DNA from 2 places in the Arthrobacter sp. JUb119 genome. Region 1 is predicted to be linked to the other one. Evidence: predicted binding sites of a transcription regulator. Region 1 holds the regulator's gene; the other holds the start of a gene.
The links. Region 1 encodes HspR, which represses chaperone genes until heat shock. Its sites were predicted from a motif close to AAGTTGAGTCNNNNNGACTCAACTT; they were not measured.
Positions count from the first base shown of each region.

Region 2: M2368_RS12330 (ATP-dependent Clp protease ATP-binding subunit) is a predicted target of HspR. The motif match lies at 5,766-5,790, and genes of this name have one in related genera.

Region 1 is NZ_JANUFE010000007.1:130,593-145,889, forward strand. It holds gene M2368_RS16615 (DEAD/DEAH box helicase) at 1-591, shown strand, start outside; gene M2368_RS16620 (small multi-drug export protein) at 783-1,256, shown strand; gene M2368_RS16625 (PLD nuclease N-terminal domain-containing protein) at 1,339-1,557, opposite strand; gene dnaK (molecular chaperone DnaK) at 1,807-3,660, shown strand; gene M2368_RS16635 (nucleotide exchange factor GrpE) at 3,674-4,255, shown strand; gene M2368_RS16640 (DnaJ C-terminal domain-containing protein) at 4,341-5,315, shown strand; gene M2368_RS16645 (heat shock protein transcriptional repressor HspR) at 5,429-5,857, shown strand; gene M2368_RS16650 (GNAT family N-acetyltransferase) at 5,854-6,480, opposite strand; gene trmB (tRNA (guanosine(46)-N7)-methyltransferase TrmB) at 6,531-7,388, opposite strand; gene M2368_RS16660 (YccF domain-containing protein) at 7,515-7,925, shown strand; gene M2368_RS16665 (TerC family protein) at 7,999-9,183, opposite strand; gene M2368_RS16670 (GNAT family N-acetyltransferase) at 9,492-9,959, opposite strand; gene M2368_RS16675 (DinB family protein) at 9,990-10,484, opposite strand; gene clpB (ATP-dependent chaperone ClpB) at 10,655-13,243, shown strand; gene M2368_RS16685 (septum formation family protein) at 13,317-13,958, opposite strand; gene M2368_RS16690 (DUF3073 domain-containing protein) at 14,181-14,399, shown strand; gene M2368_RS16695 (Sir2 family NAD-dependent protein deacetylase) at 14,591-15,297, shown strand, end outside.
Region 2 is NZ_JANUFE010000004.1:180,285-195,581, reverse strand. It holds gene M2368_RS12350 (NAD(P)/FAD-dependent oxidoreductase) at 72-1,349, opposite strand; gene M2368_RS12345 (hypothetical protein) at 1,673-2,878, shown strand; gene M2368_RS12340 (sensor histidine kinase) at 3,506-4,690, opposite strand; gene M2368_RS12335 (response regulator) at 5,004-5,678, shown strand; gene M2368_RS12330 (ATP-dependent Clp protease ATP-binding subunit) at 5,808-8,366, shown strand; gene M2368_RS12325 (VOC family protein) at 8,517-8,873, shown strand; gene M2368_RS12320 (hypothetical protein) at 8,878-9,465, shown strand; gene M2368_RS12315 (GNAT family N-acetyltransferase) at 9,475-9,891, shown strand; gene M2368_RS12310 (hypothetical protein) at 10,144-10,863, shown strand; gene M2368_RS12305 (alpha/beta hydrolase family protein) at 10,917-11,579, shown strand; gene M2368_RS12300 (helix-turn-helix transcriptional regulator) at 11,590-13,053, opposite strand; gene M2368_RS12295 (nucleoside/nucleotide kinase family protein) at 13,291-13,911, shown strand; gene M2368_RS12290 (HutD family protein) at 13,921-14,523, shown strand; gene aceA (isocitrate lyase) at 15,051-15,297, shown strand, end outside.

The DNA.
Region 1 (15,297 bases):
CACGTTGATCCACCAGCAGAGCACAAGGCCTACACCCACCGCTCCGGCCGTACCGCACGTGCGGGTTCGGATGGAACTGTAGTGACCATCTGCACCCCTGATCAGCAGGGCGACGTTTCGACTTTGCTGAAGCAGGCCGGACTGAAGGTGCCTTTCGAAAAGGTCAACCTGAATTCTCCGGTTGTGGCCAAGGTCGTCGGCGAAGTTGCCGAGCCGGTTGCCTACGTTGCTCCGGTTCAGCAGAAGCGCAATCCTGCCAAGAGCAAGCCTGCCGGTGAAGGTGCCGGCCGCGGTGGCCGCGGCCAGCGCCCGGCGCGTGGCGCCAAGCCAGCTGCCGAAGCCCAGGGCCGTGGCGGCGAACGCCGCCGTACGGAACGTGACGGCGCTAGCCAGGGCGAGCGTCCAGCGCGCAGCGCTCGCGGTGCGAACACCGACCGTCCAGCCCGCGGCGCACGAGGTGCCAACGCTGAACGCCCGTCGAGCCCTTCGCGCTCACCGCGAACCGGCGGCCGCAATGCCGCTGGCGGTGCAACCGGTGGCCGTTCGCGTGGCCCGCGTCGCGCATCGAGCCCGGCTGGTCGCGGCAACTAGGCGCTGGCACTAATCCTTGCGGAGTACTCCCTCGCATCCATCCCAATGGATGCGGGGGAGTTTTGCGTTAAACCCGGGAATTTGCGCGTCAAAAGTTTAGATCTGCTGGCTGATCCCGTTTCGACTAGGCGATACATAGGATTGAAGCAACGAGCCGCCGATTAACCTTCACCGCTTCAGGAGCACCAGCCATGATTGAATCCCTGCAGAATTTCGCCGCGTCCTTCCCGGAGCCACTGCAATTCTTGGCGGTTGCCTTGCTAGCTGCCATTCCGCTGATCGAGTCCTACTTTGGTTCGGCCATTGGCGTGGTCATCGGTGTTCCGGTGGTTGCTGCCATCGCCACCGCCGTGATCGGCAACGTGATTTCCATGCTGTTGTTCGTCAACAGCGCCCACGCCGTGCGCAACAAGGTTCGCAAGGGCAAGGACTCGGAGAAGAAGGAACGAAAGTTCGAGAAGCTGCGCCGAGCTTTCGATAAATACGGCATTGCCGGGGTGAGCCTTCTGGGGCAGACCATCCTGCCTTCGCAGGTGACCTCGGCTGCCTTGGTCTCCTTCGGCGCCAATAAGCAGAAGGTGATCATCTGGCAGATCATCTCGATTATCTTGTGGGGCACCGCGTTTGGCGTTCTGGCTGCCCGGGGAATTAGCCTGATGGGCTAACCGGAACTCGCTGAAAGCGAACAAGCCGTCCTCGAATGACCGAGGACGGCTTGTTTTCCAGTGGCTATGGAATGCCAAGGGATTACTTGCGGCGTCCAAAAGCAAAATAGGCGATGGGGCCAAGGAAATTGATCATGCTGGCCGCTGCCCATGCCGACTTTGGACCCTTGACCTGTTCGGCGGGGCGCTTGTGCAAATCCCGCAGTGCCGCAACCATCAAGGTCAGCTCGGCAATTGCCGCAGAGGCGACCGCGATCTTTCCGCCCGGTGGCAGATCCTGAAACTTGCGCTTTGTTTCCATGAGGTGGCTCCTAGCTGCCGCTTTTCCCGCCCGCTGGAAGCGTTGAAAGCGGATGAATGAAAAATTTTTTCAGGACGGGAATTATTCTCTCACCACCGCAGTTGAAATGAGCAGAACGCAAAGTTGAGTCACCTTCGCTCAAGTTGATTTGACAGCCGAAAGCGGCTGAGTAAACTTGAGTGCAGAACGCTCAATGAGGATAAATGTCCTCAGCGTTAGTACTTTCAACCAAGGCAAAGGAGAGCCATTATGTCGCGTGCCGTAGGTATCGACCTAGGAACCACCAACTCCGTCGTTTCCGTGCTCGAAGGTGGTGAGCCAACCGTTATCGCAAACGCGGAAGGCAACCGCACTACCCCGTCGATCGTTGCTTTCTCGAAGAGCGGCGAAGTCCTGGTTGGCGATATCGCCAAGCGCCAGGCCGTCAACAACATCGACCGCACCATCGCATCGGTCAAGCGTCACATGGGTACCGATTGGACCATTGACGTTGACGAGAAGAAGTACACCGCTCAGGAAATCTCGGCTCGTACCCTGATGAAGCTGAAGAACGACGCTGAGTCGTACCTGGGCGAGAAGGTCACCGACGCGGTGATCACCGTTCCTGCATACTTCAACGACGCAGAGCGCCAGGCCACCAAGGAAGCTGGCGAGATCGCCGGCCTGAACGTCCTGCGCATCGTCAACGAGCCAACCGCAGCTGCGCTGGCTTACGGCCTGGAAAAGGGCCAGGAAGACGAGCTCATCCTGGTCTTCGACCTCGGTGGCGGCACCTTCGACGTTTCCCTGCTGGAAGTCGGCAAGGACGACGACGGCTTCTCGACCATCCAGGTCCGCTCCACCGCAGGCGATAACCGCCTGGGTGGCGACGACTGGGATCAGCGCATCGTGGATTGGCTGCTGGCCCAGGCCAAGGCCAAGGGCGCGGACCTGTCCAAGGACAAGATCGCGCTGCAGCGCCTGAAGGAATCTGCTGAGCAGGCCAAGAAGGAACTGTCCTCGGCTACCAGCACCAACATCTCGCTGCAGTACCTCTCGGTGACCCCGGAAGGCCCAGTGCACCTGGACGAGCACCTCTCGCGTGCCAAGTTCCAGGACCTGACCAAGGACCTGCTGGAGCGCACCCGCAAGCCATTCAACGACGTCATCGCCGAGGCAGGCGTCAAGGTTTCGGACATCGCCCACGTGATCCTGGTTGGCGGTTCCACCCGCATGCCAGCCGTTGCCGAACTGGTCAAGGACCTGGCCGGCAAGGAAGCGAACAAGGGCGTGAACCCAGATGAGGTTGTCGCCGTGGGCGCAGCGCTGCAGGCAGGCGTGCTGAAGGGCGAGCGCAAGGACGTTCTGCTCATCGACGTCACCCCACTGTCCTTGGGTATCGAGACCAAGGGCGGCGTGATGACCAAGCTGATCGAGCGCAACACCGCGATCCCGACCAAGCGTTCGGAGACCTTCACCACCGCCGAGGACAACCAGCCTTCGGTATCCATCCAGGTCTTCCAGGGCGAGCGCGAGTTCACCCGCGACAACAAGGCGCTGGGCACCTTCGAGCTGACCGGTATCGCACCGGCTCCTCGCGGCATCCCGCAGGTTGAGGTCACCTTCGACATCGACGCCAACGGCATCGTGCACGTATCCGCCAAGGACAAGGGCACCGGCACCGAGCAGTCGATGACCATCACCGGTGGTTCCTCGCTGTCCAAGGAAGACATCGAGCGCATGGTCCAGGAAGCTGAAGCACACGCCGAAGAGGACAAGGCACGCCGCGAGGCCGCTGAGACCCGTAACGCCGCTGAGCAGGCTGCCTACTCCGTAGACAAGCTGATCAAGGACAACGAAGACAAGCTGCCTGAAGAGGTCAAGACCGAGGTCCAGGCTGACGTCGACGCCCTGAAGGCTGCCCTGGAGAAGCAGGACAACGACGACGAGGTCAAGGCCGCGTTCGAGAAGCTGCAGGCATCGCAGACCAAGCTGGGCGAGGCAATCTACGCCAACGCGCAGGCCGAGGGCGCCCAGGCTCCTGAGGGCGAGCAGGCACCGAACGCTGATGAAGACATCGTCGACGCCGAGGTCATCGACGAAGACGAAGCCGACAAGAAGTAAGGAGTTTAGGAATATGTCCGAGGCAAAGGACCAGAACGAGAACTCCGGCCAGGAGCCGGAGAACCAGCCAGAGGCCGCCAACGAGCAGCCAACCGCTGACGCCCTGGGTCAGGCCGAGGCGATCCTGAACGAAGCTGCTGCTGGCGCTGAAGCCGATTCGGCGCAGCCGGAAGAGGCCGGTGCGGTGGAAACCGAACTGCGCAACGACCTGCTGCGCCTGCAGGCCGAATACGTCAACTACCGCAAGCGCGTGGAACGCGACCGGGCCGTAGCGCGTGAAAACGCCGTGCAGTCCGTGCTCAACACCCTGCTTCCGGTGCTTGACGACATCGATGCGGCACGAGCCCACGGCGACCTCGCCGACGGCCCGTTCGCATCGATCGCCAACAAGCTGGATGGAATTCTGGCTCAGCATGGCCTGGAGCGCATCAACGAGGCCGGCGTGGAATTCGACCCGAACATCCACGAAGCCCTGCTTCGCCAGGCTGTTGACGAGATTCCAGCCGACCACGTGGGACAGGTGCTGCGCACCGGTTACCGCAAGGGAACCATCATCCTGCGTGCAGCTCAGGTGCTGGTAGCAACCGGCGAATAGCCACGAATAGCACAATCGATACTGCCCACTGCCGAGTCTTCGACAGTGGGCAGTGTCGAATTGGCACTGAAAGGATGGGGCCCTGATGGCAAGTCAGGACTGGATCGAAAAAGACTTTTACGCCATTCTGGGCGTCTCCAAGGACGCCAGCGAGGCGGACATCAAGAAGGCGTACCGCAAGCTTGCGCGCAAGTACCACCCGGATACCAACCAGGGTGATGCGGCCGCTGAAAAGAAATTCAAGGACATCTCCGAAGCCAACTCGGTGCTTTCGGACAAGGAAGAGCGCGAGCAGTACGACGCGATCCGCGCCATGGGCGGCGGAGCGCGATTCTCTGCTGGTGGCGGACCGGGCGGCCCCGGCGGGCAAGCCGGCTTCGAGGACATCTTCTCCAACCTCTTCGGAGGCGGCGGAGCGGGCGCACGTGGCCGCGGCGGGCAGCCGGACTTCTCCGACCTCTTCGGTGGTGGCGGCGGTTTCGGTGGCGGCGGCTTCGGCCAGAGCGCACCACCGCGCAAGGGTGCTGACCGCACGGCGAGCACCACGATTTCCTTCTCCGGATCAATTAAGGGCACCACCATTGGCCTGCGCGAGCAGAATGGCGCGGTCATTGACGTGCGCATACCGGCGGGCATCAAGGATGGCCAGTCGGTGCGCGTGCGCGGCAAGGGCCAGCCTGGTGCTGCCGGCAACGGCGACCTGCTGGTCAAGGTCAAGGTCAGCGAGCACCCGTTCTTCAAGCGCGAAGAGAACAACATCCGCATCCACGTGCCGGTGACCTTCGCTGAAGCGGTGCTTGGAGCAAAGATCCACGTACCGACCCTGGACGGGGATTCCGTTGCGGTGAAGGTTCCCGCTGGATCCAACTCCGGGCGCACCTTGCGTCTGAAGGGCCGCGGCGTGAAGACCTCCAAGGCCACCGGCGATCTGCTGATCGTCCTGGATGTCGCGATTCCGCAGAACCTCTCGGATGCTGCAAAGAAGGCCGTGGAGGACTTCGCATCAGCCACCGAGGGCGAGGATCCACGAGTGGATTTGGCTGCCAAAGCCAAGCTCTGAACCCAATAGGCTGTCTTCCCTGCCCCGTCATCGAATTGGCTGGGCAGGGAAGATAGACTCGAAGGCAATAGGGACCGAATCCAAGGTCCTTGCAGAAAGGTGGTAGAAGCAACGTGAACGGGGAGTACCTGCGACCTGTCTTCGTCATTTCCGTCGCCGCGCAACTTGCAGACATGCATCCGCAGACGCTGCGCCAGTATGACCGCATTGGTTTGGTTTCGCCCAGCCGCCAGAGCGGAAAGCAACGCCGCTACTCGCAGCGCGACGTATCACTGTTGCGCCAGGTGCAGGCCCTGAGCAAGGAAGGCGTCTCGCTCGAGGGCATCAAGCGCATCCTGGACCTGCAAGATCAAGTCGCCTATCTGCAAACCGAAGTCAATGGGCTTCGCCAAGAACTTTCCGCCGTACGCCAGGGCCAATCTCGCATCTTCGCTGCGGGCACCGCTGGAGGCGACATCGTTTCGTTGGCTAGGGGCATGCGCCCTGAACGCCGTGAACCGACCGTGACGCTGTTTACCGCGCGCCGCGCTATCGGACGCTAGATCCGTCCGTGCCGGGCCAAGCGCGCTTCCAATTGGGTGCGCACGGCAGGCCATTCGTGCGGGAGTATTGAGAACATCACCGTATCGCGCAGGGTGCCGCTCTTTGGATCATATTTGTGATTGCGCAGCACGCCATCCTGCTTGGCGCCGAGCCGTGCAATCGCGGCGCGTGAAGCGGCATTGTGCCAGTGCGTGCAGAAAGCCACTGAATAGCAATCCAGTTCCTCGAAAGCCCGGCGCAGCAGCATGAACTTGGCAGCTGGATTGATCCCGGTGCCTTGGGCTGGCATGGCCAGGAACGTTGAGCCGATTTCCACGCGGTGATTTGCCGCGTCGATATTCAAGTAAGTCGTGGCCCCCACCGCTTTGCCGGTGGACAGGTCGATGATCGCAAAGGGAGCCATCTCGCCAGTTTCCTGCAATGCCAAGCGGCGCTGGATATCCAAGCGCATGGATTCGGCCGATGGAGTGGTGGCAAACCACGCTTCATCCAACTGGCCGTTGGCTGCGAGCTGGATCAGATCCGGGGCGTGGTCCATTGACAATTGTTCTAGCCGCACCCCGGCATAGTCCATTCTCGGAGCTTGGGCGTAGTGCAGACTTTGCGCAGAAGAAGAGGCCATGGAATCCATCCTATGGATTCCATGGCCTCTTCAATGCTTTATTTCGGCGACTAGCCGATGCGGGTGTACGCCAGATCGAAGACCAGACGACCAGCCTTGAGCGCCTTGCCTTCGAAGCTGGTCAGGATCCGGCGCTCGAAACGCGGGGCCCAGCCACCCTGGGCATCGGTGAATTCTGGCTCGGGGTCGAAGCCTTCCATGCCCTCGCGGCGCACCTTGGTCAGGTTGCTCTCAGTGCCGGACAGATTGCCATGATGCTGGTTCTCGAAGTCCGGATGGGCTTCGAGGACTTCGCGCATTTGCTCGGCGTAGTTGGACCAGTCGGTGGCCAAGCGCAGGGTGCCTCCCGGCTTGAGCACGCGGGAGACCTTGTCCAGGAACGAGGCCTTGATCAGGCGACGCTTATGGTGGCGCGGCTTGTGCCATGGATCTGAGAAGAAGATCCAGATCTCATCGGCGCTGTTCTCGTCCAGCATGACATCCAGAACCTCTGGGGCATTGGCCTGCACTGCGCGGACGTTGGTGATGCCGAAAGACTCGACCTTCAGCATCAGCTGGGCCAGGCCCGGACGGTAGACCTCAACGGCGAGGTAGTTGCGCTCGGGATCATCCTTGGCGGCGTTGGCGATGCATTCGCCCAGGCCGGTGCCGATCTCCACGATCAGCGGTGCGGTGCGTCCGAAAGCCTCGGCAGGATCGAGCTGGAAGTCATCGGCAACCGAAGTGTCGGCGATCTTGCGGGGCGGCTCAATGACGTACTGATCGGCATTGCGCTCCCAGGCGCTGGCACGGCGGCCCTGCAGGCGGTTGCCGCGGCGCACGAAGGATACCGGCTCGGCACGGAAAAGGTCTGGGTTCCTAGGGGCAGTGCCGTGGGCTGGGCGCTGCTGCTCGCTCGATTCGCTCATGATGATTAATCCTATCCGAGCAAGCTGCTTCGATGCTTGCCGAACGGTAGGGGATTGGACACCCCTAGAAGAAAATCGGGGGGATCCCCGATGGAGTAAAACAGGCAAAAGACAGAGAATATAACCATGACTGATTTAGTGCGCGGTATTCTCAACATTATTTGGCTGCTTTTCGGCGGCCTGTGGCTGGCCTTGGGCTACGTGTTGGCAGGCATCATCTGCTGCGTGCTGATCGTGACCATTCCATTCGGCATCGCCTCGTTCCGCATTGCCGGCTATGCGCTGTGGCCGTTTGGCCGCACCGTGGTCGACAACGGCCCGGTAGGCGCGTTCTCCACCCTGGGCAACATCATCTGGATCATTTTTGCTGGTATCTGGATTGCCGTTGGGCACGTGGTAACCGCGATCCCGATGTTCATTTCGATTATCGGCATCCCGCTGGGGATCGCAAACTTGAAGATGATCCCGGTTTCCCTGATGCCTCTGGGCAAGGTCATTGTGCCTTCGGACTATTTCATCGGCGGTGTTCGCCGCTAGGCTGCGCCAAGACAGCGAATGGCTGCCAACCCTTGATGGGGTTGGCAGCCATTCGCTTTATGTACGAACCTGATCAGCTCTTGAGGTACTCATCGTGCTGGCGGTGCGCTTCGGCGACCTCGACACGGATCTTGTCCACGTCCTTGGCCTTGTCGCGGTACTTCTTTTCCATGGTTTTCACATACGCTTCTTCCTCCACCAAGGCGCGGTAGATGCGTTCGCGTTCGACCGCGTCCGAGGTGTAGCTCAGGTCGTTGTAGCTGTTGGCATGGCGGCGCAGGTTGCCGATGGCAGTCTGGGCCTTGCCTGCCTTGCTGAACAGCGAAGCGAGAATTGTCAGCACCAGGACGCCGATAATGACGCTCAGCGACAGGCCGGTGCTGATTTCAATGACCATCACGTGCTCACCATCATTGATGAATGGCAAGTTGTTCTCGTGCAGTGCATGCAGGATCAGCTTCACGCCGATGAATGCCAGGATTGCTGCCAACCCGTAGGACAGGTAGATCAAGCGGTCCAGCAATCCGTCGAGCAGGAAGTAGAGCTGGCGCAGTCCCATGAGCGAGAAGGCGGTAGCCGTGAACACGATGTAGACGTTCTGGGTGAGTCCGAAGATCGCAGGGATGGAATCCAGAGCGAAGAGAATATCGGTACCGCCGATGGCCACCATGACCAGCAGCATCGGAGTCAGGACCTTCTTGCCATCGATCTTGGTGAACAGCTTGTCGCCGTCATAGTTGTCGGTAGTGTGGAATAGCTTCTTGGCGATCCGGATGATGAAGTTGTTGGCCTCTTCGGATTCGTCATCCTTCTTCAGCAGGTTGCCTGCGGTCAACAGCAGGATCAGGCCGAACAGGTAGAAGACCCAAGCGAACTGGTTGATCAGCGCCGCGCCGACAAAGATGAAGGCGGTACGTGCGATCAGCGAGAAGACGATGCCGAAGAGCAGGACTTTCTGCTGGTCTTCGCGGGGTACGCGGAAGCTGGCGATGATAATCAGGAAGACGAACAGGTTGTCGACCGACAGGGCCTTCTCGGTAATGTAGCCGGCAAAGTACTCGGCACCCATGTCGATTCCGCCGAAGACCAGCACCAGCACACCGAAAACGAGGGCCAAGCCAACATAGATGCTGGACCAGATCGCTGCTTCACGCAGCGATGGAACGTGGGCCTTGCGGATGTGGAAGAAATAGTCGAAGGCCAGAAGGGCGAGAATCACGACAATCGTGATGCCCCAAATCATAGGGGAAACTCCCATAGGGATTCCTGCTTTCGTAAGTAGCGCGCGAACGCATCTGAGTAAGTCTCTTCACCGACCCCGGGGCTGGCCGCAAAACCCGGCAGGACCATGAAGTCCTGCGTATTGACGGATTCAACGATTATGAATACTCCCTTACGTTCTACCAGCTTATCCCGATGCGGTGCTTCTGGAAAAATCTTGGTCCGTGGATGTCATGATGATCTGTAATGTACTTTGTCTTTGTGCAGTTGGGTAGGCGTCAATAGCAATTCGAAGAATGCACTTCGCTTGGAGCAACGTGGGCTAGGGGCAGGAACTAGGCGCTGCTAGAGCGACTTGTGCATCTTGATGCTGGTGGTTTCATATCCAAGCGATTCATAGAGGCCGCGAGCGCTCTGGTTGAATCCGAACACATTCAGCCCCAGGGTACGTGCGCCGTGGGCACGGGCGTATTCTTCGGCCAAATTCATGGCCTGGCGTCCGAACCCCTTGCCGCGGTGCCCGGGGTCGACAACTATGTACCAAACCCACCATGAAGCCGGATCGCCTGAGGTGTCGTGGCCGATCCAGACATAGCCCACATCGCCGAAAATGCCATGCTCCAGGGTGAATACCGCATTGGTGCAACTTGGCAATCCGGTGGGAAAGGCCCGGGTCATGGCCCGGTCTGCATCTTCCTGCGCCTTGTGCTGGGAACTGCCAGCGGCAACAAGGTCCGATACGTACTCGGCGGTACTTCGTGCCATCCACGAATGGAATTCTTCAGCGGGAAGCGGGTGGAGTTCTAATGGCATGCCCGGAGTCTACCGGTTGAGGGCGGCACGCTATTTCCGCGCGGCCAGGATTTGTTCACGCAGGATATCTGCGTGTCCGCAATGCTGTGCCAGTTCACGCAGCATATGCAGCTGGATCCAGCGCAGCGGCAGCGGTCCACGCCGGTTGCCTGAGAAGACGTCATCTCCTGTTTTGCCTTCGACTGCTTGATGCGACAGTTCGATGGCTTGGGCATATTCGTGCCGAATCGAATCGATGGTGTCGGAAGCCTCCAAGTCGAATGATTTGCTGGGCGAAGAGGCAATGCCCAGCTCTGCACGGCTGCGGCCGGTGGCTGCTTCACCGAACCAGACCCGTTCCACGAAGATCGCATGTTTCACCAGCCCGAGCAGCGTGGTCTTGGATTCAACCAACTTCAATCTGGCTTCGGCTTCACTCAGTCCGCCGGTGCAGGAAAGCAGCATCTGCCGGTGCTGATCGATGAAAACTTGGACCATATCATCGTGGGTCAGTGAAAAAATGTCTTTGGAATCCGGGTTGGCCATGCTTTATCTTAAGTCGGCAAATCGTTAGTGACAAGGGATTTTGCCTCTGGGGCAAGTGAAATAGAAAATCTTTCGAAAATCTTGCTCTAGCTGGAATACGAAGAGTGCGAGTAGAGTTGAGTTAAGTACACTCAAGTTTATGGGTTCACCCAATTAGAGAAAGGATGCGCGTGGACACCAAACTCACCACTAAGAGCCAAGAAGCTCTCTCGGCTTCCGGGATGAACGCTTCAACCGCAGGCAATCCGCAGATTGAACCTGCGCACCTGCTGAAGGCCTTGCTGGACCAGCGCGACTCCGTCGCAGTCGCCCTCCTGAAGACCGCCGGATTGGATGTCGACGCGCTTTCGATCAAGGCAAGCGCTGTCATCAACGCATTGCCTTCCAGCTCCGGCAGTTCAGTGGCCCAGGCCCAGTACTCCCGACAGCTGCTGCAGGTTGTGAGCAACGCCCAAGCGGCTGCCGCAGAAATGGGGGACACCTACGTCTCCACGGAGCACCTGCTTATCGCCTTGGCGTCAGACCAGACCAAGGCCGGCGACGCGCTGCGCGAATTCGGGGCCACCCGCGAACTGCTGGTGGGCACCTTGCCCACCATCCGCGGCGACCGCAAGGTCGATAATCCGGATCCGGAGGCCACCTTCCAGTCCCTGGAGAAGTTCGGTACCGACATGACCGCCCTGGCTCGCTCGGGCAAGCTGGATCCAGTCATCGGCCGCGACCGCGAGATCCGCCGCGTGGTCCAGGTGCTCTCCCGCCGAACCAAGAACAACCCGGTGCTGATCGGCGAGCCAGGCGTTGGCAAAACCGCTGTCGTTGAGGGGCTTGCCCAGCGCATGATCGCGGGCGACGTGCCGGAATCCCTGCGTGGCAAGACCCTGATCTCGCTGGATTTGGGCGCCATGGTCGCCGGCGCCAAGTACCGTGGCGAATTCGAGGAGCGGCTGAAGTCGGTATTGGAAGAGATCAAGGCTTCGGACGGCCAGATTGTCACCTTCATTGACGAGATCCACACCGTGGTCGGCGCCGGAGCCTCCGAAGGCGCCATGGACGCGGGGAACATGCTCAAGCCAATGCTCGCCCGCGGCGAGTTGCGCTTGATTGGTGCTACTACCTTGGACGAGTACCGCGAGAACATCGAGAAGGATCCCGCCCTGGAACGCCGCTTCGCACAGGTGTATGTCGGTGAGCCCAGCGTGGATGATACCATTGCCATCCTGCGTGGGTTGAAGGAGCGCTACGAGGCGCACCACAAGGTTTCCATTGCGGACTCCGCCTTGGTGGCAGCATCCACGCTGTCCAACAGGTACATCTCCGGCCGCCAGCTGCCAGACAAGGCCATCGACCTGGTTGATGAGGCCGCTAGCCGCCTGCGCATGGAGATCGACTCGGCTCCGGAGGAAATCGATGAGCTGCGCCGCGAGGTGGACCGGCTGACCATGGAGGAGCTGGCGCTGTCCGATGAAACGGATCCAGCTTCGGTGGAACGCCTGGATGCGCTGCGCAAGGACATGGCCGACAAGAAGGAACAGCTGGACGCGCTGAACTCCCAGTGGGAAGCCGAGAAGGCTGGCTTGAACCGCGTCGGTGACCTGAAGGTCAGGCTCGACGAATTACGCAGCCAGGCCGACAAGGCCCAGCGCGAGGGCGACCTGGAGCAGGCCTCTCGCCTGCTCTACGGGGAGATCCCAACGCTGCAGCAGGAACTGGATGCGGCGGCAGCTGCCGAAGCCGATAAGGCCGATACGCACACCATGGTTGCCGAGGAAGTCACCGCGGATGACATTGCAGAAGTCATCTCGGCGTGGACCGGTATTCCGGCCGGGCGCATGCTGCAGGGTGAAAGCCAGAAGTTGCTGGATATGGAAGAAATCATCGGGCAGCGCCTGATGGGGCAGAAGCAGGCTATTGCCGCTGTCTCTGATGCCGTTCGCCGTACCCGCGCCGGCATTGCCGACCCGAACCGCCCTACCGGATCCTTCCTGTTCCTGGGTCCTACCGGTGTCGGCAAGACGGAGCTGGCCAAGTCCCTGGCTGACTTCCTCTTCGATGATCCACGGGCGATGGTGCGGATCGACATGTCCGAATACTCGGAGAAGCATGCGGTTTCGCGCCTGGTCGGTGCCCCTCCGGGCTACGTAGGGTATGAAGAGGGCGGGCAGCTGACCGAAGCTGTGCGCCGCCGCCCGTACTCGGTGATTCTGCTGGACGAGGTGGAAAAGGCGCATCCGGAAGTATTCGATATCCTGCTGCAGGTGCTCGAAGACGGGCGGCTGACCGATGGCCAAGGCCGCACCGTGGACTTCAGGAATACCATTCTGATCCTCACCTCGAATCTGGGTTCCCAGTTCCTGGTGGACCAGAGCATGGAAGACGAGGCCAAGAAGTCAGCGGTGATGAGCGTGGTCAATGCATCGTTCAAGCCGGAGTTCTTGAACCGTCTCGATGAGGTCATCCTCTTCGACCCATTGAGCATCGAAGAGCTGGGCAGCATCGTCAAGCTGCAGATCGACCTGCTCGCACAGCGCTTGGCCGACCGCCGCTTGAACCTGGAGGTGGATCAGGCCGCCAGCGATTGGCTGGCCCTGACCGGTTACGATCCTGCCTACGGCGCTCGTCCGCTGCGCCGCCTGGTGCAGCGCGAGATCGGAGACCGGCTGGCCAAGGAGATCCTGGCTGGAACGGTGCAGGACGGGGATACTGTAGGGGTCACCCTGGACGAAGTTGGCGACAAGCTCAAAGTTGCCAAGAAGGCCTAGGAGCCTGGCAATGGCGAGGGCGTGAACGGATGGAATCCCGTTCATGCCCTCGCCATTTTTCCTGAACGCAGACTTAGCTGTCGGTGGTCTCCTGTGCCTTGGACGGCTCCTCTTCGGAGTTCTCCGATTCTCCATCCGTAGAGCCCTCTGGCAGCAATGAGTTGCGGACGTCGCCCTCGGACAGGCTCAGGAAGCACGAAACGGTGCGGTCGCCCTGGCCCCAGGTGCTCTCCGAGGGACGCGAGAAGTGATAGGTCCAGGTGGAGTCCAGCCCTGCACGAGGATCCAGTGACACCGATTTGCACAGGTCTTCGGATTGGGTGAGCAGCACGTTGGCTCCCGGGTACTCCTCGCCAGTGACCTGGAAGATGCCGATCAGTTGGGCATTGTGGGAGGAATCACAGGTTACGACCGTCTGCGGATCCAGTGGTGAATTGAATCCGCGCAGGCAGTCGCCTTGCTCCAACTGGGTTGGAGGCATCTCGGTGGCAACAATGCCGTCGAGGCCTGGATTCTCGTTGCGCTCCACGTTGTTCGCAGTTGGCGAAGCAGGGGGATCCACTAGTCTCAACACCACGAAAACCACTGCCGCGGCCAGTGCGAGAACGGCGACAATCATCAAGGCCCATTGGGCACTTTGACGCTTGGGCTTCTCCGGTTCTGGCTGCAATGGCGGCAAAGCCGCCTGCGGCTCGGGCAGATTGTTTTCCACCACCTGTTGAGCTCCTTCGTGGTTGGGTCGGGCGATCGCTCGCCGGCTCAATACATAGTCGTTGGACTAATCGACAGTCTAGCGGTTTCGGAGGGTGTTGCATTCAGCGCTCGCCGGTGAATCGTGTTAACCTTTAATTACGAAAGAACTGATCACATATTCGGGGGCCTTCATCTTTTCAAGGTGGACCACCTCCCGACTCTACTGAAAAGAGGGGGTCACGCCATGGGGCGCGGCCGTCAAAAGGCTAAAGCACAGCGTCAGGCGCGAGATATCAAGTACTACTCGCCGTCCACTGACCTTTCGGCACTTGAACGCGAGTTGGGCGTTCAGTCCGATCATCATGCTCAGAACACTGAGCGTAATGATTCATCGTATGACGAAGAATATTCGGAATACGACGAGCTGACTAAGAAGTACTCGGGAGATGACGAAGACGAGTAGCCTCGTCTTCTGATGCCGGGAGTCCTTGGCTCAGAGTGCCACACCTTAAGCATTGAGTGGTACAGCTCTTCAGTACATTTTGCGACAAGCCGCAGCGACTAAGCTAAATTAGCTTTTAGTCGTTGCGGCCTTTGTCGTGCCCAGTAATTGTTAGGTGGAACGTGAGCACTCCAGAAGAGCTATCCATCCAGATGGCGCATCATTCGGCCATCCGGTCGATGCAGCGCATTGTCGAGCAGCAGGCACCTGAATCCCCGGAAGCTGAAGCGCGTGCCGGGGTGCGCCAAATGCTTTCCGCTGGCGGGGTCCTGGTGGTCACCGGAGCCGGTGTTTCTACCGATTCCGGAATCCCCGACTACCGGGGACCCAACGGTTCATTGCAGCGCCACCGGCCGATGACCTATCAAGAATTCCGATTCCGTCCTGAAGCCCGGCAGCGCTATTGGGCCCGTGGCTACGTCGGCTGGCGCCATATGGACAAAGCCGAGCCTAACCACATTCACCAGCGCTTGGTGCAGTGGGAAGAGCACGGGAAACTCAGTGGAATCATTACGCAGAACGTTGACGGGCTGCACCAGCAGGCCGGATCCAAACGGGTCATTCCGGTCCATGGCGACTTGTCGATCGTCCGCTGCCTGGACTGCGGGTACAGCGAGAACCGCAATGACTTTGATCTGCGCCTGCAGGCGGCCAACGAAGGCTATTTGGAAGCCGTGGAAATCGACCCCAGCGCGGTGAACCCCGATGGGGATGTGGAGCTGCCCCAGTATCTGGTTGACCGGTTCAACATGGTGGCCTGCTTGAGCTGCGGCTCGCTGGCCCTGAAGCCTGATGTGGTGTATTTCGGCGAGAACGTTCCGGTTGAACGCAAGGAACGCATTGCGGCACTGGAAGCGGA
Region 2 (15,297 bases), on a different contig from region 1:
GCTTGCAGCGCATCGCCATGATGCACCGCAAGCCGGTTGTTTTATTTCGTTCCGGGTGTGGACCGAAACGCTTAGAACCCCTTGCGCAAGGGGTTGAAGTGCCGGGCGATGCCTGGAACCTGCTGGCCAGCAATCTGGGCAGCCAGGATCTTGCCAGTCAGCGGTCCCAGCGCAACGCCCCACATGCCGTGGCCGCCGCCAACCGACACGCGCGAGGATCCGGTCTGGCCAATGAGTGGCATGCCGTCCGCGGTGCATGGGCGTCCACCCACCCATTCTTCTTTGCGGTTCTCCCAGTTAATCCCCTGGTAGACCGGGGTCGCAGCGGCAACGATGGCCTCAATGCGCTTCGGCTCCAGCTTGTGGTTGGCGTCGCGGAATTCCATGGTGCCGGCGATGCGGAAACGATCGCCCAGCGGGGTGCAGGCAACGCGCTGGGTCGGGAAGTAGATCGGGTGCGTTGGCATGTGTTCCGGCTCCACGGTGAACGAGTAGCCGCGGCCTGCCTGAACCACAACGTTCACACCGAACTTGCTGGCCATGTCGGTCATCCAAGCACCGGTAGCCAGCACCACGTGATCCGCGGTGATTGAACGGCCTTCGGAACCGATGACGGTGACCGAGCCGCGATTGTCGCGCACATCGGTGACGTTGAAGGCTCCGATGATGTCGCCGCCGCGGGCGATGACGGATTCGGCCAGTGAATCCATGAACTTCGGCGGGTTGATGTAGCGCTGGTTCTTGATGGCTACGCCCGCAGCGACCTTATTGGACAGGGTCGGCTCGATGCCGCGCAACTCGTCGCCGGTGAGCAATTCGTAATCAACTTCGCCGCCGGTCTTCTCGATCATCTCGAATTCATGCAGCAGCGCATCGCGGTCGCTGAGCGAGGTGAATCCGGTCAAGAATGGATTTGCCGGCTTGGTCGGCTCCTGCACGCCCGGCCCTGCCGAAGTCGCCTGCGCGATTTCGTCGAAGGCATCCAAACCGGTTGCGCCGATTTCCGAGTAGACCCGCATGGCTTCTTCCCACTTCTTCGGGGTCGAGTGCCAGGCAAAACCGATCAGGAAGCGGAGCAACTTGGCATCGGCCTTCAGCGGAATGTACAGCGGGGATGCCGGGTCGAGCATCATCTTCAGGCCGTTCTTGAAAATTGCAGGCTCCGCGATGGGCAGGGTCAGGGCCGGGGTCAACCAGCCGGCGTTACCCCAAGAGGAACCGGACGCGATGCCGCCGCGATCCACGACGGTGACCTTAATGCCCGTTTCCTGCAGGTACCAAGCGGTCGACAGGCCAACAAAGCCAGCGCCTACAACAACGACATGATCTGGCACGCCTACTCCAGCCATGATCCACTCTCCTAGCATTTCGACGGCCTCTCCACACGAGCCCGCATGTCTTCACTGTCGCGCGATCCCCAGGGAAAATCAACGCGTCCTGACGATTCGACGGTGAGCGCCACCACACCGGCAGGAGGTTCGTGTTTCTTGCGGTAAATGATTGCCTATTCCGAACTTTCAACAAGTACTTCCTCCCGTACGGGCACTTTCCCCAGAGGCTGCATCACTATCGCCCATCGGGAACTTCTCCCCCAGCGCGTCCTGCGTAGACTGGAGAGAAGCGAATTACCAATCCCGCCGATCAGCCATTTCTAAGGAACTGCACCACACTCATGGCCTCACGTAAACCAGCCAAGAAGAAGCCTGCCCAGGGTCATCCAGCCCGCCGTTCCGGCGCCAGCAGCGTGCCTTTTGAATCCGAAGTGCGCCAAGCTCTTCAGCCGTTCAAGTCCTCGCTCTTCCGCCACTTCCACGAAGAGGGCCAGGCAGCCAGCGAGACCCGCGCAGCGCTCGAAGGGCTCACTACCCTGCTGACCGTGCATGCCCAGTTGCGCCAGAGCGTTGACGTCAAAACCCTGGATCCGACGATTCTGGGTGAACAGCTGGGCCACTTGACGTCGCTGGGCAAGGAAGTTTCGGAAGCCAGCGCTGCGATCCTCAAGCATTACCTGACTTTCCTGGGCACGACCGCTAATTTCGGCGGAAGCGTGGATGACTTCAAGCAGACTTTCGAATTCCTCTCCCGCATGGCTGGCGATTCACCCATCGTGGCACCCTATCTCGAAGATGATGAGGCCAACGGCAGCCTCGAAGCGATGCCCTTCGTTTTTGCGGCTCGCGAGTTGATCAGCTGGGTTGGCGAAGGCAAGCCGACCACCCCAGCTGGCGTACTCACCGGCGATACGCTGCAGGATGCGGCCAGCGCGCTGGGCCTGTTCGTCAAGGTCGATGAATCCGCCGGCGTTCCAGAGGATGCCCAATGGGAGCCGGAAGACGGCACTGCCGTTTCTTCGCTGGCCGACGTTCCACGCCTATCGGCATACTGGGACGCCCTGATCGGCACGGCCATGCTGCGCTACCAGGAACCGAACGCAACCCCAACCGAGTCGCTCAGCGATGCGCTGCTGGCATCCAGCGGACAAGGCGCCCGCTTGGTCAAGGAGCTGATTGCAGAGGTTCTCTACTCGCACATCCTGATCAACACCTTGGAGCAGCCGGGCAAGGCGCAGATCGCCGAGATGGTGGCCGGCGTGTTGAGCAATGCCGCATCATCGACACCGCCACGTGCCGAGTTCGCGTTGCAAGTTCCGACCGAAGATGACCTTCCCGCCGAGCAGCATCACCTGATTGCCAGCCTTGAGGAGGTTGTCCCCCAGGTCGAGTCCCTGCTGCGCGTCTTCGAGCGCGAAGGCCTTGTCGAGATTAATGACGAGATCACGATTCCTGTGGTCTTGCGCTCTTCACTGGAACGAGCGCTGGCCAAGGTTTCTGATCATGTTTTGAAAGACACCCAAGAGGCAGAGGCTTCCGAGGCTTAACCACCAGCAACGGCAAAGGGTGCGAGAACTAATTCGAGTTCTCGCACCCTTTGCCGTTGCTTCATCGATTAGGAGCTGCGCGTGGCCAGCTCGGCGTCGTGCCATAGCAGGCGATCGAACCATGGGCCCCGCTTGGTTCGCCGGCCTTCACGGCCAAAGAATCTGCGGTTGCTTCTGCGTTGATCGCAGCATCTGCCGTCTTGCTATCAAAGCCGCCCTTAGGCTCCACGGCCAGGCCTTATTGTTGCCAAACAACCGTATCTGCCTGGGTACTCATGCGCTCTCGCTTCCCAGACAGGAAATGCTCTCCATAGGCGCAAAACCCCGCCACGCAGGCCCATTCCGACCTGAGGTGTGAGGCAGAACGCAGAAACACGGGCTGGGTTTAAGTTATAAAAGGTACGTTGCATTACTGACAGACAACGGCGTGCGATGGGGGCACAGCGCCGATGAAAGATCAGTCCGTTTACGCAATGCAACGTACCTTTTAATCACCCTCGGATCCTTAGTGATGCCACTCGCAAAACACCACCAAGTACCTTCCCGGTGATCGGTCTTCACCGATACATGTCTAACTTATCGCGTCCTGCGAAAATCCGAAATCATACTTTAGTAGGAGGGTAGGGGTCAGAACGGGATGCTTGCGCGCAGTGCCCAAACACCGTTTTCGGAACTGGTTGCAAACTTTCCACCAAATGCACGCATCCTGTCACCCATGCCAATCAGGCCTGTCCCGCCTTCGGGCAACCCACTCGCCTTCTTGTCGAAATTCCCCATCTGATTAGTAATTTCCAGGATGCCCTCTGCCCCTTGGACCGTGAGTTCGAAGGTGCACTTCCCGCCCAAGGCACCGTGCTTTATCACATTTGTTGTACCTTCTTGCATGACCCGATAAATCGCAGTCTGTGCAGAACGGGGCAATTCGGAAATTTTCTCGTCAGTGGTGGAGCTCACCTCGAAATTTGCCTCTTTTAGCCTCTGAACGAAAAGTTCTGCACCCTGAAGCGCGTAAACAGTAGTAGCGGCCGGCTTATCAATGCCCTGGGACGAGGGATCTGCCATGGTCCCATCAGCCCTCAGGACATTGAGCATCAGGCGTAAATCGTGCAAAGTCTCAGTACTCAGTTTGGCGATGACATCCAGAGCTTCGAGGGCCTTCTGACCATCGTTTGCGAACTTCGCGGCCTTCGACTGCATGGCCACGACCGTGATGTCATGCGCGACAATATCGTGCAGATCCCGGGCAATGTTCTTTCGCTCCCGGTCGACAGCAAGACGAGTCTGCTCTTTGACCGTATGCATTTGCCGAAGAGCGAGCTCGTTCTTCTCGCGCAGCAAGTAAATATTCCTCGTTAAGAAGAACGCCATCGCCGTCAACGGGGCAATCCCGACAAGCAGAACCGCGTCTTGCCCGGACTGGATGCCGAACTGCACCATCCACGCTGCGGACAAGGTTAGGAATAAGGCCCTAACGCTCATGGCACTGGCCGTAGCTGCCAGCGCCGAAAAAATCATGAATGAAACGACAGTCCAGAAGAACAAGGCGCCGTCCGTGAGGAAGAAATAGGCAACTGCCACAAACAATCCGACGGATACGGCAACCCAGCGAAGACCAAGCGCAAGAATTGCGCACAGTCCTACGCCGAGCAACGCGCCTCGAACCGAAATATCCGACGAACCACTAAATCCGTCTTCCAGCAGAGTCACGAACTCGCTACTGGAAACCGCGATCAGAACCGCAAAACCAGTCCAAACAATGACACCCCGACCAGCGAAGAGCTTGGTCAGGGTGTCCTTTAGTCGTCCATTCATATGCCGAATAATTCCCGGCTCAGATGATCAAGTCAAATAAACCGCGTTATGGGCAGGCGACGCCGTAGCGTTTGCAGAACCACTCCGAGAAGGCTGAGCCAAAGCCAGCAGGAGTAGCAACGTTGCCACTGCTGGAGGCTGGAGAGCTCGCGGCAGATGCAGGAGCTGCCACGGCGGTCAATGGTGCCAGAACTAATGCTGCTACGGCCAGCATTTTCAAACCCTTCATAACAAACTCCACATCAGATCAACTTATATACTTTCAGGTGAACAGGCCAACATGAGGCCACCCGCATCGAATCAGAGGAATCAGATGGAACAAATAAAGGTCCTTATTGTCGATGATGAACCTCTAATTCGGCATGCGTTGGGCACAATCCTAGCAACAGACCCCGGAATTGTAACGGTTAATTCTGTTGAAAATGGGCAGGCCGCCGTCGAGTATTGCAGCGGCAATCAAGTGGACGTTGTGCTCATGGATTTGCAGATGCCGATAATGGACGGGGTTAGCGCTACTAAAGCAATCAAATCTGCCGAAGACAGCCCCTCCGTGCTTGCCATTACCGCCTTTTCTTCTGACGACTACCTGGTTCCGGTACTGACCGCTGGGGCCAGCGGATACTTGGTAAAAGACTCTGAACCAGATGAAATTATTCATGCGATCCATGCCGTTCACCAAGGAACTGCAGCCATTTCCCCGTCGGTTTCTTCTGATCTAGTTTCTGCGGTTCGCGAAGCTTACCGGGATAATTCCCAAGACATTCAAGAACTGGCCTATGACTTGGGAATTACCAATCGGGAATTCGAGATTCTAAAACTGCTCGCACGCGGGCTAAACAATACCGAGATTTCAAGAACTCTGACTATTTCCGAAACTACGGTTAAAACCCATATGGCGAAGATTTTCGTTAAGCTGAATGTTCGCGATCGGGTCCAGGCCCTGGTTGCGGCCGCGCGTATGGGCCTTATCGAAATCCCCAAAGACTAGCGCCTGCTTTCCAGCTATTAGTGTGAAGTCAACCTCTTTGACACCTTGCCCGGCTGGTTCGGGAATATCTGCGCGCCATATGCGTTGAACATGAGCATAGACCGCTCAAGTTTCTATTAGGAGGCTCACTTGCCAGCATTTTTCGGCGCACCGTCAGATGGCTCGTTTGAGGAATTCCTCTCTCGATTCCTGTCTTCACGTGCTCAGGCAGCACGTCCCATCGACCTCACGCGCCTGCTTTCCGCCCGCACCCACGAAGCGGTAGCCACCGCGGCAGCGATTTCCCAGGAGCATGGCCACGACGAGATTGATTCCCTGCACCTCCTGATGGCTCTGCTGCGCACCGAACCAGTCGGCGAGCACCTGACCGCCATGGGTATCGACATCGAGGCTTTGAGTGCAGATGCCATCGCGCGCATGCCCAAGTCCCAGGAGAAGGGCGAGAAGCCATCCCACCTATCGTCGGCAGCTCAGCGCAGCCTCTTTGACGCCTATCAGGTTGCTCGTAACTACGGTTCGACCTACATCGACCCTGATCATCTTTTCCTGGCCTTCGTTTTCAACCCGGAATCTCCGGTCAGCCAGCTCCTGGCGCAGCACGGCATCACCGGCCAGTCCTTGCAGCAAGCCGCCATGGAGCAGGCCCAGCGTGGCCAAAACGATGCCCAGAACCAGTCCGATTCCGAGTCCGACGTGTCCATGCTCGAACGCTACGGAACCGATCTGACCCTACTGGCCTCCGACGGCCAGATTGATCCGGTGATCGGACGCAAGGAGGAACTGGATCAGGTTATTGAAATCCTGGCCCGTCGCACCAAGAACAACCCTGTGCTGATTGGCGAGGCCGGCGTGGGCAAGACCGCCATTGCCGAAGGCCTGGCCCGCGCCATCATCGATGACCAGGTACCAGCCCAACTGCGCAATGCGGCCTTGATCTCCATTGATCTTCCGGGCATGCTCGCCGGAACCCGCTACCGCGGAGATTTCGAGCAGCGGCTCACCGGCCTGCTCGACGAGGTAGCCGCAGCCGAGGGGCAGGTGCTGATATTCATCGATGAGATGCATCTGCTGGTCGGTGCAGGCTCTGGCGAGTCCGGCAATATGGACGCCGCAAATATCCTCAAGCCGCGTTTGGCGCGTGGCGAGCTGCACATGATCGGCGCCACTACGCTCGATGAGTTCCGCAAGGTGGAGAAGGACAGCGCGCTGGCTCGGCGCTTCGGCAAGGTTACTGTCGCCGAGCCGTCGGAGGAAACTGCACTGGCCATTTTGGACGGCCTGCGCGAATCCTACGAGGATCACCACCAGGTGCAGTACACCCCCGAAGCGCTCAAGGCCGCGGTGACGCTCTCTGCCCGCTACCTGAACGACCGCCAGCTTCCTGACAAGGCCATCGACTTGATCGATATCGCCGGTGCCCGGCGGTCCATCGCTGCCGGAGATGCCGAGGATGTGCAGTCCCTGCGTGCCGAATTGGTAGACGCCGAGCGTGAGAAGTCACGCGCTATCGGCGAGGAACGATTCGAAGAAGCTGGCGCATGGCGTGACCACATCGTGGAGATGACCGCGCGCATCAAGGCTGCTGAGGAGGCCGGCGATGCAGGGGTCACCCGGGTAGTGGATGAGAAGCAGATTTCGGAAGTGATCTCCCGATCCACCGGCATCCCCACCTCGCGCATCTCGGGAGATGACAAGGCACGCTTGGCTTCGCTGGAAGATTCCCTGCATGCTTCGGTCATCGGCCAGCACGATGCCGTTGCCGCTGTGGCACGCGCCGTGCGTCGCAACCGTACCGGAATGTCGCCAGCAGGTCGCCCCATCGGCTCGTTCCTTTTCCTGGGTCCCACCGGCGTCGGAAAGACCGAACTGGCCAAGGCTCTGGCTGCAAACCTCTTCGGTTCGGCCGAATCGCTGGTTCGCGTCGATATGAGCGAATACGGTGAGAAGCACACCGTGGCGCGCCTGATCGGAGCACCTCCGGGGTACATCGGCCATGACGAGCCCGGCCAGCTGACCGAGAAGATCCGCCGCAACCCGTATTCGGTCGTGCTGCTCGATGAAATCGAGAAGGCCCACCCGGACGTGTTCAACGTGCTGCTGCAGGTACTCGATGACGGCCGGTTGACCGACTCAGCCGGGCGCACTGTCGATTTCTCCAACACGCTGATCCTGATGACCAGCAACCTCGGCGGCGAGTACTTGGCCAACAAGGCCGGAAACTTCGGTTTCACCTCCGCCAATGCCACCAGTGAGGCTGGAGAAATCCGGGCCAAGGTCATGGGCAAGGTACGCGAGTTCATGCGCCCAGAGTTCCTGAACCGGCTGGACGAGGTACTGCTGTTCTCCAAGCTCTCGCAGTCCGAGATTGGCCAGATCGTCAAGCTGGTCATCGCCGAGACCGAAGCTCGCTTGGTGGACCAGGAGCTGAAACTGGAGGTGAGCGACGCTGCCGTACAGTGGCTGGCAAACGAAGGCTACGACCCCGAGTTCGGTGCTCGCCCGCTGCGCCGGCTGGTACAGCGGAAGGTACAGGATGCCATTGCCGACCTGCTGATCAGTGATTCGCTTGCCGCTGGTGACACCGTTTCGGTGGACTACGCCGCTGGCATGCTGAAGGTGCAGAAGAAAGTCGAGATGCCGACTCCACCTGCTCACAACGAGCACGCGCCAAACTACTTCGATAGCTAGGCCGGCATAGCCCATAAAGGGGCTTGCTCGGTCGGGACTTCCGTCCCGGCCAAGCAAGCCCCTTTTCTTCACTTAGAAAGTGCGCTAGTCAGCGGCAGAAATGCAGTCAACCTCTAGCTAAGCAGGAAGACTCCCGGTACCTTTGACTGCATGGCGAACATTGGAATGATCACCCTTGATGCCCTTGACGAGAAAGCTGCCTCGGCTTGGTGGAGGGCTGTTCTGGGCGGGAAATATCTGGGCCAGTACCCGGGGTTCACCATGATCAGCGTCCCTGGCTTCAGCGCTCGGTTGGGGTTCCAAAAAGTTGATGAGATCACTGCCGGCAAGAACCGGGTTCATCTCGACTTGGAAGCAAGCACCAGCCGCGAGCAGGAAGTCACCCGTTGCATGGCTGCTGGCGCAACACGCGTTGAGGACCACACCGAAGATCCCACTTTTGGCTGGACCATTATGCGCGATCCTTACGGAATCGTCTTTTGCATTTCCGACCCACACGAGGACTGAGGACATGTCGCTGTTCGCCAGGAAATCATCGGAGGCTTCGACTCACCGGGTGCAGATCCATTTTGCCCAGCCGATGACCGAACGCCTGCGCAAAGATCATGAGGCGGGCCTGCTCGATACATTGTTGCCCAAATACAAGTCTTCCGGAACCATCATCAGCGCCAAGACCACATTGGACGCGGCTGAGGAGCCGATCTCCAGCGACATTAACCTTGAAGTGGCCACCCCCGAACCGAAGAAGCTGTTTTCCGAATTGCTCTCTTCGCTCATCGATGGAGGACTGGGGCATGGTTCCTGGCTGATTATTGATGGACAACGCACCGAAGTAGGCGGCAGCGAGTACGTTTTGCTTCGAACCAGGCTTGGGGCCGAATCGGAATCGGATCTGGAGCCAACAGTCAGGGCCCTGCAGCATGCATTGGGTGACGGCGAAATCGGATGGCATGAGGATGTCTACTACCGGCATGATGGCCCGGTGTTCGTTTACAACGGCGACTCCGCCCAAGCCATCATCCACACATTGGAAACAGAACTGGTGAAGCATCCGTTGCTGGGCAACGCAGAGATCCTTTCGGTTTCCCCGCAACAGTAAAAGGACTCGATGGAACTCTCCACCACTAAGGTGCCTTCCGAGGAACAAATACTCTCGCTCTACAACGCGGTGGGCTGGAGCGCCTATACAGACAACCCAGACGTACTATTTGAGGGCCTGAAGAATTCAGCATGCGTAATCTACGCCTACGACGTAGACCACCAGTTAATCGGCCTTGTGCGCGTGGTCTCGGATAATGCCACCATCTGCTACGTCCAGGACATCCTGGTGCGTCCATCTACGCATCGCACCGGCGTAGGCCGTGCTTTGTTCTCTGCCGTACTAGTGAAATATGAGCATGTGCGTCAGCTGGTCCTGATCACCGATGATGAACCCGGGCAACGTGCCTTCTACGAATCCATGGGGCTCACGGAAGCGTCGGATTTCCGTCCCGGTGCGATCCGGACCTTTGCCAAATTCTCGTAACACCTCTCCCTTCGCTGCCTGGCCTGTATAGACTGACCATTCATCGATAATGAGGAGTTATTCTTGCGCACCCGTTCGGTCATTGCCCTGTCATCGTTGGCTTTGCTTCTAGCAGGGTGCAATGCAGCTCCCGAACAAGCAGCGCCAGCCGATTCGACGGCGGCTTCCGTCGCTGGCTCCACTCCGGCGGCACAGCCCGCGGCCGAAACCGGTGAACCCGGTGAAACCGCCCCCGAGCCTGGACCCGCGGAGTTGGACGCCAACGCCAATTCGGGACAGGCCTGGGCAGATTCCAAAATTGAGATGTGGAAAGAAAACTCTGGCATCAAATCCACCAAAGGCTTCTTGTATCCCTACAACCTAATGACTTCTTGGGAATCTCCAGCACCTGGTGCCATCAATATCTTCTTGGATAACAGCATGAAGTTTGGAACCCAGATGCGGGAAAGCTACGAAACCAACGAGGATGAGCTGCGCATGATGGGCCGAATCATGTTCGAAAGCGTAGGCGAGGCCTCGCCGGAATTGGAATCTGTCACCTTCGCTACTGAAGACGGCAATAACTCAGGAACTTTCACCCGGGCTCGTACTGGTGCCGATCCCGAGGACCGCAAAGCCTGGGCCACGGAAAAGTACACGCAGTGGCTGTCCGCCATGAACGATACCTACAAATCCCTATGCGGCGCTGAAATCACTGAGCTGGAAATCTACCGCACATGCCTGCCCGCTGACCCCCACGCCTACGTTGAGAAAGTCGAGTCGCCTGCGCTTGGCGAACTCGTCGTCACCCTCGCAGACGGTCCATGGATCGACGGCGAATACGACATGCCCGCATCGATCTTCGTCTCGGGAAATATGATGCTCAAGATCAACGAGCGTGCGGCAACCGGCGAAAAAGTTGAAAAGCTGACGGTACTGGCCAGAAATGGCGATGACACCGATACGGCACTCCGCAAGGACTGGGAAATGTAGTTCATTTCCTTTCATGATCAGTTGATGGGCCCTCAGCCCCTAGGGTGGTACCTATGACCCAAGAACTCTCCATTCCATACGAAGACCTGGAACTCAGCGCGCTCTGGGACCGAGCAAAGGCGGCGAAGGCCGTCATCGTGCTCGCACACGGTTCAGGTGCTGGAAAGGATCATGACTTCATGGCCGGCTTTGCGCTAGCCGCTGCGAATCTGGGTGCCAGCGTCCTGCGTTTTAATTTCCCCTACATGGATGCTGGAAAGAAGTTTCCCGACAAAGCGCCAGCTGCGGTCGCAGTGTGGCACCAGGTCCGCCGTTGGGTTGAAGAACACTTGGCTGAAGGCCTGCCAATCTTCACGGCAGGAAAGTCCTTTGGCGGGCGCATCGCTTCCCTGTCAGTTGCCGAGGGCATGCCCTCGGCAGGGTTGATCTTCCTGGGGTACCCGTTGCACGCGCCTAAGAAGGAAGAGAAGCTACGCGATGAGCATCTCTACCCGATTGCGGTGCCGATGCTTTTCCTCGAAGGCACCCGAGATCCCTTTGCCAACCCCGAAAAGATGGAAGAAGTCGCCAGCAAGCTGAACGAGCACAGCGAACTTTCCTGGTTCGAAGGTGGCAACCATTCCTTCAAGGTAGCCCGCTCCGGCCGCACCGTTGCCCAGGATGGCGCGTGGCTGGCGGAAACTGCTCTTGCCTTCATCTCCAAGCACATCGCATAGTCCAACGGTCCTAGTCCACCTGCTTTTCCAGGAATCGGTAGACCTCGGTTTCATCTACTCCGGGAAAGGCTCCGGTTGGCATGGCCGCCAGCAAGTGGGTATTGGCGCGCGTAGCCGGCCACGCATTGCCGAACCACTGGCTGGATAGGTCAGCAGGTGGACGGCGGCAGCAGTTCTCGTCCGGGCAGGTGGATTGGCAGCGCTCCTTGGTATCCCGCCCGCGGAACCACTTCACATGCTCAAAAGGCACGCCAATGGACAAGGAATACAGTCCCGAGGAATGGCGCTCGGTGCGCGCCGTGCACCAGAAGGTCCCATTGACGGTATCGGTGTACTGCTCGAAGGAACGGAACTTATCCATCTGCTCGAAGACCACGCGACTTGTCCAATACCGGCAAATGGTTTGTCCTTCAATGGCACCGGTGTGATCGGCTGGAAAGTTCACTCGGTCATTCTCATAAGCCTTGTGCAAGATGCCCGATTCGTGGACCTTCTGGAAGTGGCAGGTCATCCCCAGATGCTCGGTGGCAAGGTTGGTGAACCGGTGGGCTGCGGACTCATAGGACACGGCGAAAGCATCGCGCAGATCCTCGATGGCCAACTCACGGTTGTTCTTAGCTCGCCGCAAGTAGTCCACCGTGGACTTTTCCGGCATCATCAACGCCGCGGCAAAGTAGTTGGTCGCGACCCTCTGCGAGAGGAAATCGAAATAATCGGTTGGAGTCCTATGACCCAATACGTGATGCCCTAGCGCCTGCAGCAACACCGAACGAGGATCATGTTCCGAGCGGTTCGCCTGCGTCAGATAGATACGCTTGTTCTTCTGGTCAGTCACCGAACGCGTGGAATGCGGAAGATTGCCCACAAAGCGCAGGCTGAATCCCAGATGCTCGGCGATATCTGCTGCACGATGATGCGAGAGCGGCCCTGAATCGTGGCCAACTGCAGAGAGGACTTTGGCGGCTTCCTGCTCGATATCCTTGTAGTAGTTGTTGCGTTGGCGCATCTCATGGCGCAACGCGGTATTGGCCCGACGGGCTTCTTCAGGGGTCGCGGCCTGCTCGTTCAGGCGGCGTTCCAATTCATGCTGCAGTCCCACCAGGGATTCCAGGACGTCCATGGGCAGACGCGTGCCAACACGAACGGTAGGCAATCCCAAGGACTCGTACAGTGGACCGCGTTGGGCACGTTCCAATTCGATCTCCAAAGCAGCACGGCGCGATGGCGGTTCGGTGCCCAGCAGATCGTCGACGCCAACCCCCATGGCTCCAGCCAGGGACTTAAGCAGCGATAGCTTCGGTTCGCGCTTGCCGTTTTCAATCAGCGACAACTGGCTCGGCGCGGTGTCAACGAGCGCCGAGACATCATCCAAGGTCAGTTGCTTGCCCTTGCGCAGAAAGCGGATTCTGCGGCCGAGAGCAATGGCGTCGAGTTCTGTATCTTCGCTGCCAGCGCCATTGCCGGCTGAGTTCACTGAGCGATTCCATGTGGTTGCAGTCACATGACAAGGTTATGCCAAGGATCGTGAAAATTTCTAGATCTTCCGGATTCAACCCGTAATTCAATCGCCCAGCAGTGACGCGGAAGCAAATATTCACGGTTCTTTCCTTGCTTCCCCGGCGAGCTACTCTCAACAAATGCACAGCCTTTCTGCGGAATCTTCAGCGAAGCGCAAACGTTGAAACTACAAAGAGATCCAGCAAGGAGCACCATGCACGCAGTCTCCACCCGCCCCCTACCGGCCCCGCGCCATGCCCACGATCCACCCCGGACTTTGGTCATCGTCGGCACCGATGGCGCAGGCAAAAGCACCACTATTGAAGCTTTAGTACAGCAGCTGCGCAACGATCGCATTCAGGCTCGTAGGCTCGCAAACGTCGCCGCGCGGAGCTGGCTTACCAAATTCTCTCGCGCCCTGGGAATGACGTTCCCGACTTTCACCCAGGATTTCTTCGAAACTTCCATTCGCAGCTTCAATGTTGCCCGCAATATGCTTTTCGCGGCCCGCTCTCCCGGACTCAGCGTGATGGACCGGCACCTGTATTGCCAATTAGTGCTGCGGCGCTTACGTGGCCATCCTCCGGGACTGCTTCTCCCCTGGCTTGCGGCGAAAAGTACCGAGCACGCGAGAATTGTCCTGCTCGACATCGACCCCATCCTTGCCTTTGAGCGGATCAATTCCCGTGGCAAAGACGACGAAAGCATGGAGTATCTCAGGGACAGTCGAAATGAGTATCTGCGTCTTGCGCAAGTGCACGGTTGGATAACTCTTGATGCCTCGCTGCCCACATCCCAGCTGGTTGAACAACTTCGCTTGGTCATCGGCAAGTAGACTCGTCCCATGAGCGAAGCACAAGCATCTTTTGCACCGGGTTCCATTCTCGAATTGGCGCAAAGCACCAAGAAGCAATGGGAGCTAGGGCAGGTCCGGCTCATTGCGAGCGGCATTCTGGCGCAGGACGGAACGTTGTGGTCCAGCGAACTGCGGGAATCAACCTGGCAACTGTCGATTCGCTCTATCGAGAAATCTGCAGCCTTCACTCCGTCGCCTTCGGCTCAAGTCTTCACGTTGATCGCCGGCGATTTCGTGCAGCTGGATGTAGACGGGCAAGAGCACGGATTGGAACCGCTGCGCCCGTTGAAATTCGAAACGAGAAATTCTGTCCAGGCGAGCCAGCCCGCCGAAGAACTGCTCATCGTGCACGTGGCCGCCATTCCAGAGCAGGTACGACCCACCGTTCGCATTGTCGAGCTGTCCAAAAAGCGCGAGCAATACCTCTTTGATGGGCAACTGGGCCTTTTGGTCCAGGGCTCCGCCAAGCTCTTGCTCGGCGACAGCGAACAGTCGCTGAACCTGCGTGACACCGTCGTTGGCTCTGACGCCGGTGAACCACGCATCTCCGGCCGCGGTTTCATGGCTGTGGTTTCTTTCGACCAGCCCTAGCCCGTTCCGGCTCAATCAGCCATGGTCGCAAGATCCATAAATCTTCGCACTCAGAAACTGCACTGCCGGCCAAGAATATCGGCCATAGCGACAAGTCCAGGCCCCCATCTGGCAAAAGCCAGCTACCAGTCCAGACTCTGATACTTCACGTTTCCTGGCCCGATACACAACGCCTGCCGTGGCGAATCAGCACCTGCGGTTTCCATAAAATCCCAGATCATCAGTGATTCGCCGATTCTCGCAGACCCCGGAATCGGTCTGCTTTGGCTTCGCCCTTATCTAGGCTTGCTGTTAAATTTTACTCTTCTTCGCTAGGGATTGATTCAATATCGGCAGATTTCCATGCCTTGACTCACATTCAGCGCAAGAAGCGATAAATTTCCATTTTTGTGAAGAAGTGAAAATCTTAATTCAAAAAACCTCTGTTGAAGCCCTCGCACCTGCGGAAAAGTAGTTGTCACGAAGAAGTTCACAAGATCACCTTCCGATCGACATGAACCCGCAGCTTGTGCGAAGGAGCCGAAGCAATGACTACTGAAAACACCAACGAAACCTCGATCGACAACCGCATCGCAGCCATCGAGAGCGACTGGGAAAACAACCCCCGCTGGAACGGCGTAACCCGCGACTACAGCGCTGCCGACGTCGTGAAGCTCCAGGGCCGGGTCCAGGAAGAGCACACCTTGGCCAAACGCGGATCCGAGAAGCTGTGGAAGCAGCTCACCGAGGAAACCCCCACCGGCGGCTACACCAACGCGTTGGGCGCACTGACCG